Regions from separate parts of the Mesorhizobium sp. M0185 genome, predicted to be linked through region 1. Evidence: predicted binding sites of a transcription regulator. Region 1 holds the regulator's gene; the other holds the start of a gene.
What was found. Region 1 encodes PhoB, which activates phosphate uptake and scavenging genes when phosphate is short. Its sites were predicted from a motif close to TGTCATNNANCTGTCAT; they were not measured.
Positions count from the first base shown of each region.

Region 2: phnC (phosphonate ABC transporter ATP-binding protein) is a predicted target of PhoB. The motif match lies at 1,781-1,797, and genes of this name have one in related genera.

Region 1 covers NZ_JAMYSY010000035.1:61,055-65,111, reverse strand. The annotation lists gene pstC (phosphate ABC transporter permease subunit PstC) at 1-17, shown strand, start outside; gene pstA (phosphate ABC transporter permease PstA) at 21-872, shown strand; gene pstB (phosphate ABC transporter ATP-binding protein PstB) at 869-1,672, shown strand; gene phoU (phosphate signaling complex protein PhoU) at 1,705-2,412, shown strand; gene phoB (phosphate regulon transcriptional regulator PhoB) at 2,429-3,118, shown strand; gene NKJ20_RS23995 (ROK family protein) at 3,128-4,057, opposite strand, start outside.
Region 2 covers NZ_JAMYSY010000026.1:41,494-45,550, reverse strand. The annotation lists gene NKJ20_RS20435 (DapH/DapD/GlmU-related protein) at 1-438, shown strand, start outside; gene NKJ20_RS20430 (DUF1868 domain-containing protein) at 990-1,700, shown strand; gene phnC (phosphonate ABC transporter ATP-binding protein) at 1,867-2,733, shown strand; gene phnD (phosphonate ABC transporter substrate-binding protein) at 2,824-3,732, shown strand; gene phnE (phosphonate ABC transporter, permease protein PhnE) at 3,892-4,057, shown strand, end outside.

The sequences.
Region 1 (4,057 bases):
CCCGTACGGGAGCCTGACCGATGTCGCCATCCTCATCGCTCCACAGCCGCCGCAAAGCCAGGAATTCGGTGATGATGGCGCTTTGCGTCGTCGCCGCCGGCATCGGGCTTGCCTGGCTGGCGCTCATCCTCGGCGCACTGGTCTATAAGGGCACAGCCGGGCTTTCGTTCGCGGTCTTCACCGAGATGACGCCACCACCGGGCGAGGCCGGCGGCCTGCTCAATGCCATCGCGGGCAGCCTGCTGATGACGATCATCGCCGTTGTCGTCGGCACGCCGATCGGCGTGCTGGCGGGGACCTACATGGCCGAGTATGGACGCTTTTCGCGCATCACCACCGTCGTCCGCTTCATCAACGACATCCTGTTGTCGGCGCCGTCGATCATCATCGGCTTGTTTGTCTATGAGCTGATGGTGCGGCCAATGGGACATTTCTCGGCCATTGCCGGCGCCGTTGCGCTTGCCATCCTGGTCATTCCGGTGGTCGTGCGCACCACTGAAGACATGCTCAACCTGGTGCCGAACGCGTTGCGTGAAGCCGGTGCCGCGATCGGCGCGCCACGCTGGGTGGTGATCCGTTCGGTCGCCTACCGCGCCGCATTGTCCGGCATCGTCACCGGCATATTGCTGGCGATAGCACGCATTTCCGGCGAGACGGCGCCGCTGCTCTTCACCGCGCTCAACAACCAGTTCTGGAGCAGCAATATCAACGCGCCGATGGCCAGCCTGCCGGTGACCATCTTCCAGTTCGCTCTCAGCCCTTACGAGGAATGGCAGCAACTGGCGTGGACCGGCGCACTCATAATCACCCTGACGGTTCTGGGCTTGAGCATCCTCGCCCGCAGCCTTACCGGACGCAGAGAGGACAGATGACACAGATGTTGTCCCCAGACATGACGATGGCCGAAACGGTCGCCGAGAAGACGAAGATCGAGGTCAAGAATCTCAACTTCTACTACGGCCAGAGCAAGGCGCTGAAGGACATCAGCCTGTCGCTGCCTGAGCGCAGTGTCACGGCCTTCATCGGCCCTTCCGGCTGCGGGAAATCGACGCTGCTGCGTGTGTTCAACCGCATCTATGAGCTCTACCCAAAACAGACGGCCGAGGGCCAGGTGCTGCTCGACGGCAAGAACATTCTCGACCGGTCGCAGGATCTCAACCTCCTCAGGACCAAGATCGGCATGGTGTTCCAGAAGCCGACGCCGTTCCCGATGTCGATCTACGAGAACATCGCCTTCGGCGTCAGGCTCTACGAGAACCTCGGCAAGTCCGAGATGGACGGCCGCGTCGAACAGGCGTTGAAGCGCGCCGCGCTGTGGAGCGAGGTCAAGGACAAGCTCAACGCCAGCGGCTTGAGCCTGTCCGGCGGCCAGCAGCAGCGGCTCTGTATCGCCCGCACGGTGGCCGTGAAGCCGGAAGTCATTCTGCTCGACGAACCGGCTTCGGCCCTCGACCCGTTGTCGACCGCCAAGATCGAGGAACTGATCGACGAGTTGCAAGCCGACTACACGATCGTCATCGTAACCCACAACATGCAGCAAGCGGCGCGCGTGTCGCGCCAGACCGCCTTCATGTATCTGGGTGAGCTGGTCGAGTTCGACCGGACCGAGAAGATCTTCACGTCACCCCGCGAGAAGCGCACGCAGGACTACATCACTGGCCGCTTCGGCTGAGCCGTTCCGATCATGCATATGAGGACAGGACCATGGGCGAACACACAGTCGCTTCTTTCGACGAGGATCTCGAGCAGATCAGCAAGCTGATCCGCGACATGGCCGACCTCGCCGGTTCGATGGTCGGCGGGGCGACCAAGGCCCTGTTGAATTCCGACAACGTGCTGGCGCAACGCGTCGTTTCCGACGACGCCATCATGGATGCGCGTCAACGCGAACTGGACGACCGCGCCATCACCCTGATCGCCAAACGCCAGCCGATGGCCCACGATCTTCGCCATGTGGTCGGAGCGATCCGCATGGCGGGCGACCTCGAACGCATCGGCGACCTTGCCAAGAATATCGCCAAGCGCGTGAGTGCGGTCAGCCTCAGCGCCACGCCGCGGGACCTGTCGCATTCCATCGACGCGATGGCGCAGCTGGTTCTCATCCAGGTGCAGGGTGTCATCGAGGAATATGCTGCAGGCGATGCGGCCGCGTTGGCCAAGCTGCGTGCCGCCGACGAGCGCATCGACGTCAAATACACCTCCGTGTTCCGCGAGCTGTTGACCTACATGATGGAAGATCCGCGCAACATCACCGCTTGCACGCACCTGCTGTTCTGCGCCAAGAATCTGGAGCGGATCGGCGACCATGTCACCAACATCGCCGAAAATGCGTATTATGTGCTGACCGGCGAGCAATTGCCGGTCAATCGTCCGAAGCAGGACGAAACGACAATGTCCGCACCGGTGACATGATGGGGGTGCCCAGCCGATGATCGCACCACGCATAATGGTGGTGGAGGACGAGGAGCCGTTGGGTGTGCTGCTCCGCTACAATCTCGAATCCGAAGGCTACCAGGTCGAGGTGGTGACACGCGGCGACGAAGCCGAGATCCGTTTGCAGGAGAATGTGCCCGACCTTTTGGTGCTCGACTGGATGATACCAGCGGTTTCCGGCATCGAGCTCTGTCGTCGGCTGCGGGTGCGCCCCGAAACCGAGCGGCTACCGATCATCATGCTGACCGCGCGCGGCGAGGAGAGCGACCGGGTGCGCGGTCTTTCGACCGGCGCCGACGACTATCTGGTCAAACCGTTTTCGACACCGGAATTCATGGCCAGGGTCAAGGCGCTGCTGCGGCGCGCCAAGCCGGAAGTGCTGTCCAGCGTGCTGAAGGTCGGCGACATCGTTCTCGATCGCGAATCGCACAGGGTCTATCGCAAGAAGAGCGAAATCAGGCTCGGGCCGACCGAATTCCGGCTGCTCGAGTTCATGATGCGGCATCCGGGCCGTGTCTTCTCGCGCAGCCAGTTACTCGATAATGTCTGGGGCGAGACAATCTACATCGACGAACGCACCGTCGACGTGCATGTCGGGCGGCTGCGCAAAGCCGTCAACAACGGCCGGATGCCGGATGTCATCCGCACCATCCGCGGTGCCGGCTATGCGATCAGGGAAGATTGACCCGCCTGGTCAGGCTACGTTCTTTCTGACGCTGGGCCTCATTTGCGCGCCCGGCGCGAAAATCTCCTGGTCGACGAAGCTTAACGCCCGCATCGCGCAGCCTTCGCGGATCAGCGGCAATTCGTTCGGCTCTGTATCGAAGGAGATCGAGCCTGAATGCTGGCCGCCGGCGGTCTGGGCGATTGCCTTCCGCAAGGCCGGCTCGATCAGATCGAAGGCGGCGGCACTGGCGCCGACCATCGCGACCGGTGCCGGATCGATCAGCGCGAACAGCGAGCCGAGACCGAAACCCAGCGCTTCGCCGGCCTTGCGGTAGGCCTCGCGTTCCGGCCCATCTTTCTCGCGCGCCCGGGCCGCCAGTGCTCGCATGTCGGCGTCGCTGACGTCGGCGACCGGTTCGCTGTCTTCGCTCATCTGCCTGGCGTTGCGCCAGATGGCGTAGTTGCCGGCATAGGCCTCGATGCAGCCGCGCCGCCCGCAACGGCAGAGCGCGCCGCCCGGACGATGGATCATGTGGCCAAATTCGCCGCCCGAGGAATGCGTCCCGGTGAACAGTTCGCCCTTCAGCACCAGCCCCATGCCGATGCCATGCGAAAGCAGGATGGCGATGAAGTCGTCGCGATAGCGATCCGGATTGCGCCAGCGCAAAGCCACCGCCATCATGTTGCAGTCGTTCTCCACCGTTGCCGGGGTGCCGAATTCGTCCTCCAGCATGTCGGCAAAGGCGATGTCGGTCTGCGGCGTGATCGGCGACCACAGCATGGCGCGTGCAGGGGAGTCGGTAATGCCCTGAATCGCCAGGGCGATGCGGGCGACACTGCGGACGTCAAGGTCTGGATCCTGCAGCCGGCGCCGGACGATGGCCATGCATTCACGGATCAACTCGTCGCGCGGCATGGTCAGCGTGTCCAGCCGGCGCTGTTCCTCGGCGATCACCTG
Region 2 (4,057 bases), on a different contig from region 1:
AACATCGCCGCCAGCGTGCGCATCAACGCCACCAACCATCCGACCTGGCGGCCGACGCTGCACCATTTCACCTATCGCGCCTCGGATTATTGGGACGACGCCGAGCACGAGAGCGAATTCTTCGCCAAGCGCCGCGCCAAACGCGTCACCATCGGCCACGACACCTGGCTCGGCCACGGCTCGACCATCCTGCCCGGCGTCACCGTCGGCCATGGCGCGGCGGTCGGTGCCGGCGCGGTGGTGTCGAAGGACGTCGCGCCCTACACCGTCGTCGCCGGCGTACCGGCCAAGCCGATCCGCGAACGCTTCGACCGCCGCACCGCGGAGCGCTACCAGGCGCTCGGCTGGTGGGACTGGGACCATGCAAGGCTGCGCGCCGCGCTCGACGATTTCCGCGAGCTGGAGGCCAATCAGTTTTTGGAGAAGCATGGGGGTTGACGCCCTGAATAAGTCAGCCGCTCAGGCAAATGTCCAAAATAATAGAAAGAAATCCTAACGTAATAAGAATAGCAACACCAGTCTGATTTAACCTGATAAGTTCTATAAATTTTTTGTCACAACCAATATCTATAAGCGATTTGGTTTTTCCTCAACTTTATTTGCAAAATTTATCGTAACTAGAACGATTAAAAAAATGAGAATCATTAGAATAATGGCCGCGTCACGCCCATTTCCATAATTGTACAAGTATCCAGATATTGGATGGTTCAAGCTAACAACCCGATATAATGGACGTCAAAACCAGGGCCACTGTGAAACTCATCGCAGCGACTACCCCTGCAGCATACAGTCGCAACCACTGGCGCCAACGTAGCAATTAGGAAGCCTCTCTTTGATACGAGTTTGAATCTTTATTTCAATCTTGATGATGTGGAAACCCCGGCAGCATCACTTGGCGAATCATGCCTTTGATATTCTACTTCTTGGCACGGTTTTCATGTCCCTGACACATCGTCGGGGCAGGACGCGGCCTTCCTTTGGAGATCGCAATGCCTGTTTCAGTCAGACCTTCGCTCGCCGGATTCTTTGCCGGCTCGAACCCGACCCCTCCGGTGCATCTCGGCAGGCGCTACGACACCTCTGGTAATTTTCTCAACGAGCCCGGCAACACGGTCGTCTGCCATCTCGTCAACGGCTCGGCTTCGGAAGCGGTGATCATCGACGTGCGTGAGCGCATGCGCGCCATGCCTGATGCCGACGGGCTGGCCTTCACGCCCGTCTCCAGCCTGCACATGACGCTGTTCCAGGGCATCATCGAATACCGCCGCCGGCTTCCCTATTGGCCGGAGGATGTGCCGCTCGACACCAGCATCGACGACATGACCCGCCTCTATCAGGAACGCCTGAACGGCTTCGAAGGCTACGGCGCCTTCAAGATCAAGGTCGTCGATGTCGTGCCGACGGGCTTGACCGTTGCCGGCGCAACCGATGAGGACGTGCATATCCTGCGCGCATGGCGCGATGCCTTGTCGGCGCCTTTCGGATACCGGCATCCCGACCACGACACTTACGTCTTCCACATCACGTTCGCCTACCAGATCCGGCGTCTGGCGGACGAAGGGGCGTCCGAGTGGCAAGATCTGTTCGACGATTGCCTCTCGCTGTTTGCCCGCCAGGCTCCGGTGATCGAGCTGCGGCCACCTGCCTTTTGCCGCTTCAGGGACATGGAGCATTTCGAGGAGTTGCTGATCCTCGGCTGATCCCATCCAAGCCGCCCGGACGGCAGCGGTTTGGGTCAACTCGCCTCTGCGCCAAACGCGCCTGTGGGCAGTAACAAAACTGACATCAATCCGACACCGCAGGTTCATGCCGTTGCGCTAGCGAGGGTTAACAGACCTTCAACCGCGACTGGACTGGAACTTACCCATGTCAGCAACGCCAGAAATGTCAGCAACGCTCGAAATTCGCGGCGTCACCCGCCGGTTCGGCAAGAACACCGCTGTCAGCAATGTCGACATCTCGATTCCGCACGGTCAGATGGTCGGCATCATCGGTCGCTCCGGCGCCGGCAAATCGACGCTTCTGCGCATGATCAACCGCCTCATCGATCCGAGCCAAGGATCGATTTTTTTTGACGGCGCCGAAATTTCCCGGTTGCGCGGCTCGCCGCTCCGGCGATGGCAGCGCGACTGCGCCATGATCTTCCAGCAGTTCAATCTCGTGCCGCGCCTCGATGTGCTGACCAATGTGCTGCTCGGCCGGCTCAACCACCGCTCGACGCTGTCCAACCTATTTGGCATGTTCTCCCGCGGTGAATGCGCCGAGGCGGTTGCAGCCCTCGAGCGCCTCGACATCGCCCGCACCGCCCTGCAGCCGGCCGGCACACTTTCCGGCGGCCAGCAGCAGCGCGTTGCGATTGCGCGCGCCATGATGCAGCAGCCGAAGGTGTTGCTGGCGGATGAGCCGATTGCCTCGCTCGATCCGCTCAACGCCAAGGTGGTGATGGATTCGCTGCAGGACATCAATTTGCGCGAGGGCATCACCGTCATCACAAATCTGCATACGCTGGATACGGCCCGCACCTACTGCAACCGCATCATCGGCATGGCCGCCGGCAAGGTCGTCTTCGACGGCCCGCCCGAAGCCCTCAACCGCGAGGCCGTGCGCATGGTCTACGGCGCCGACAGCAATGGCGGCGAAATCTCCGAGGCCATCACCTCCACCAGTGTCGCCATCAAACAGAAAATCGCTGCATCCGCCGGACCGCTCGAGCCCGCATTCCCGGGATATTGAGAACGGCCTGATCGCCCGCCCGCGTCAAAGGCACCTGTCAAAAAATTCGAACGCTACCGGCGCGAGGCCGGGACCAACAGGAGAGAGATAATGTTCAGGAAGATGGTTTTTGGCGCCGTTTCATTGCTCGCCATCGCGGCAAGCGCCGCTCACGCCCAGGATATCAAGGAATTCCGCATCGGCATCCTTGGCGGTGAAAACGAAGCGGACCGGCTGCGCAACTTTCAGTGCCTCGCCGATCACATGAAGTCCGAATTCGGCTTCGAGAAGGTCTCGCTGTTCCCGGCCGCCGACTATGACGGCGTTATCCAGGGCCTGCTCGGCGGCACGCTCGATTTCGCAGAGCTTGGCGCGTCGGGCTATGCCAGCGTCTACCTCAAGGATCCGACCGCCGTGACCCCGATCCTCACCACCCAGCAGACCGACGGCGCGACCGGCTATTATTCGATCGGCCTTGCGCTGAAGTCGTCCGGCATCACCGACATCAAGTCGGCCAAGGGCAAGAAGCTCGGCTATGCCGACCCGGATTCGACCTCCGGCTACCTGATCCCGCTGACCCAGATCCCGAAAGACACCGGCGCTTCGAACGAAACCTTCTTCGCCTCGACACAGTTCAATGGTGGCCACGAGAACAACCTCCTCGCCGTTCGCGACGGCAAGGTCGATGTTGCGGTTGACGATTCCTCTGGCATCGGCGACTTCAAGAACGGCTACACCTCCGGCACCTTCCACAAGGAAGTCGCCAAGGGCGCCGTGGACCCCAACGATTTCGTCGAAGTCTGGCGCTCCGGCTTGATCCCGAACGGCCCGCTGGTCGTGCGCACCGCACTCGGCGGCGATATGAGCGCCAAGCTCGCCAACTTCTTCACCAGCCTGCCGGCCAAGGACAAGCCTTGCTTCGAGGCCATCGAAGGGGGCGATTTCACCGGCTATGTTCCGGTGAAGCCGGACTTCTACAGCGTCATCGTCGAAGCCCGCAAAGCCGCGATCGGCGGCTGACGACAATTGCGGAAAGGGCGGCGTCCATTAGAGCGACGTGCGTCCACTTGGACGCACAAAGTACGCTCTAACACTTAGATGCCGCATCGTGCTTTCCGAAAGTCGACTTTCGGGCCGATGCGGTCGCCGCCCTTTTTGCGTGTCCGCTCGTGACCCCGTATGACCTTCGCCGCTACAATTCGTTCAGACGCGGTCTGGCAGGCAGCAGACGCCTGGCGACGCCAGACGTCCTTGCGCCGGTTCTACACGGCGCTCGGCATCGGCTCACTGCTTGTCGCCATGTGCACAGCCATGTGGTTCGCCGACGAGGCCAATGCCGGACATT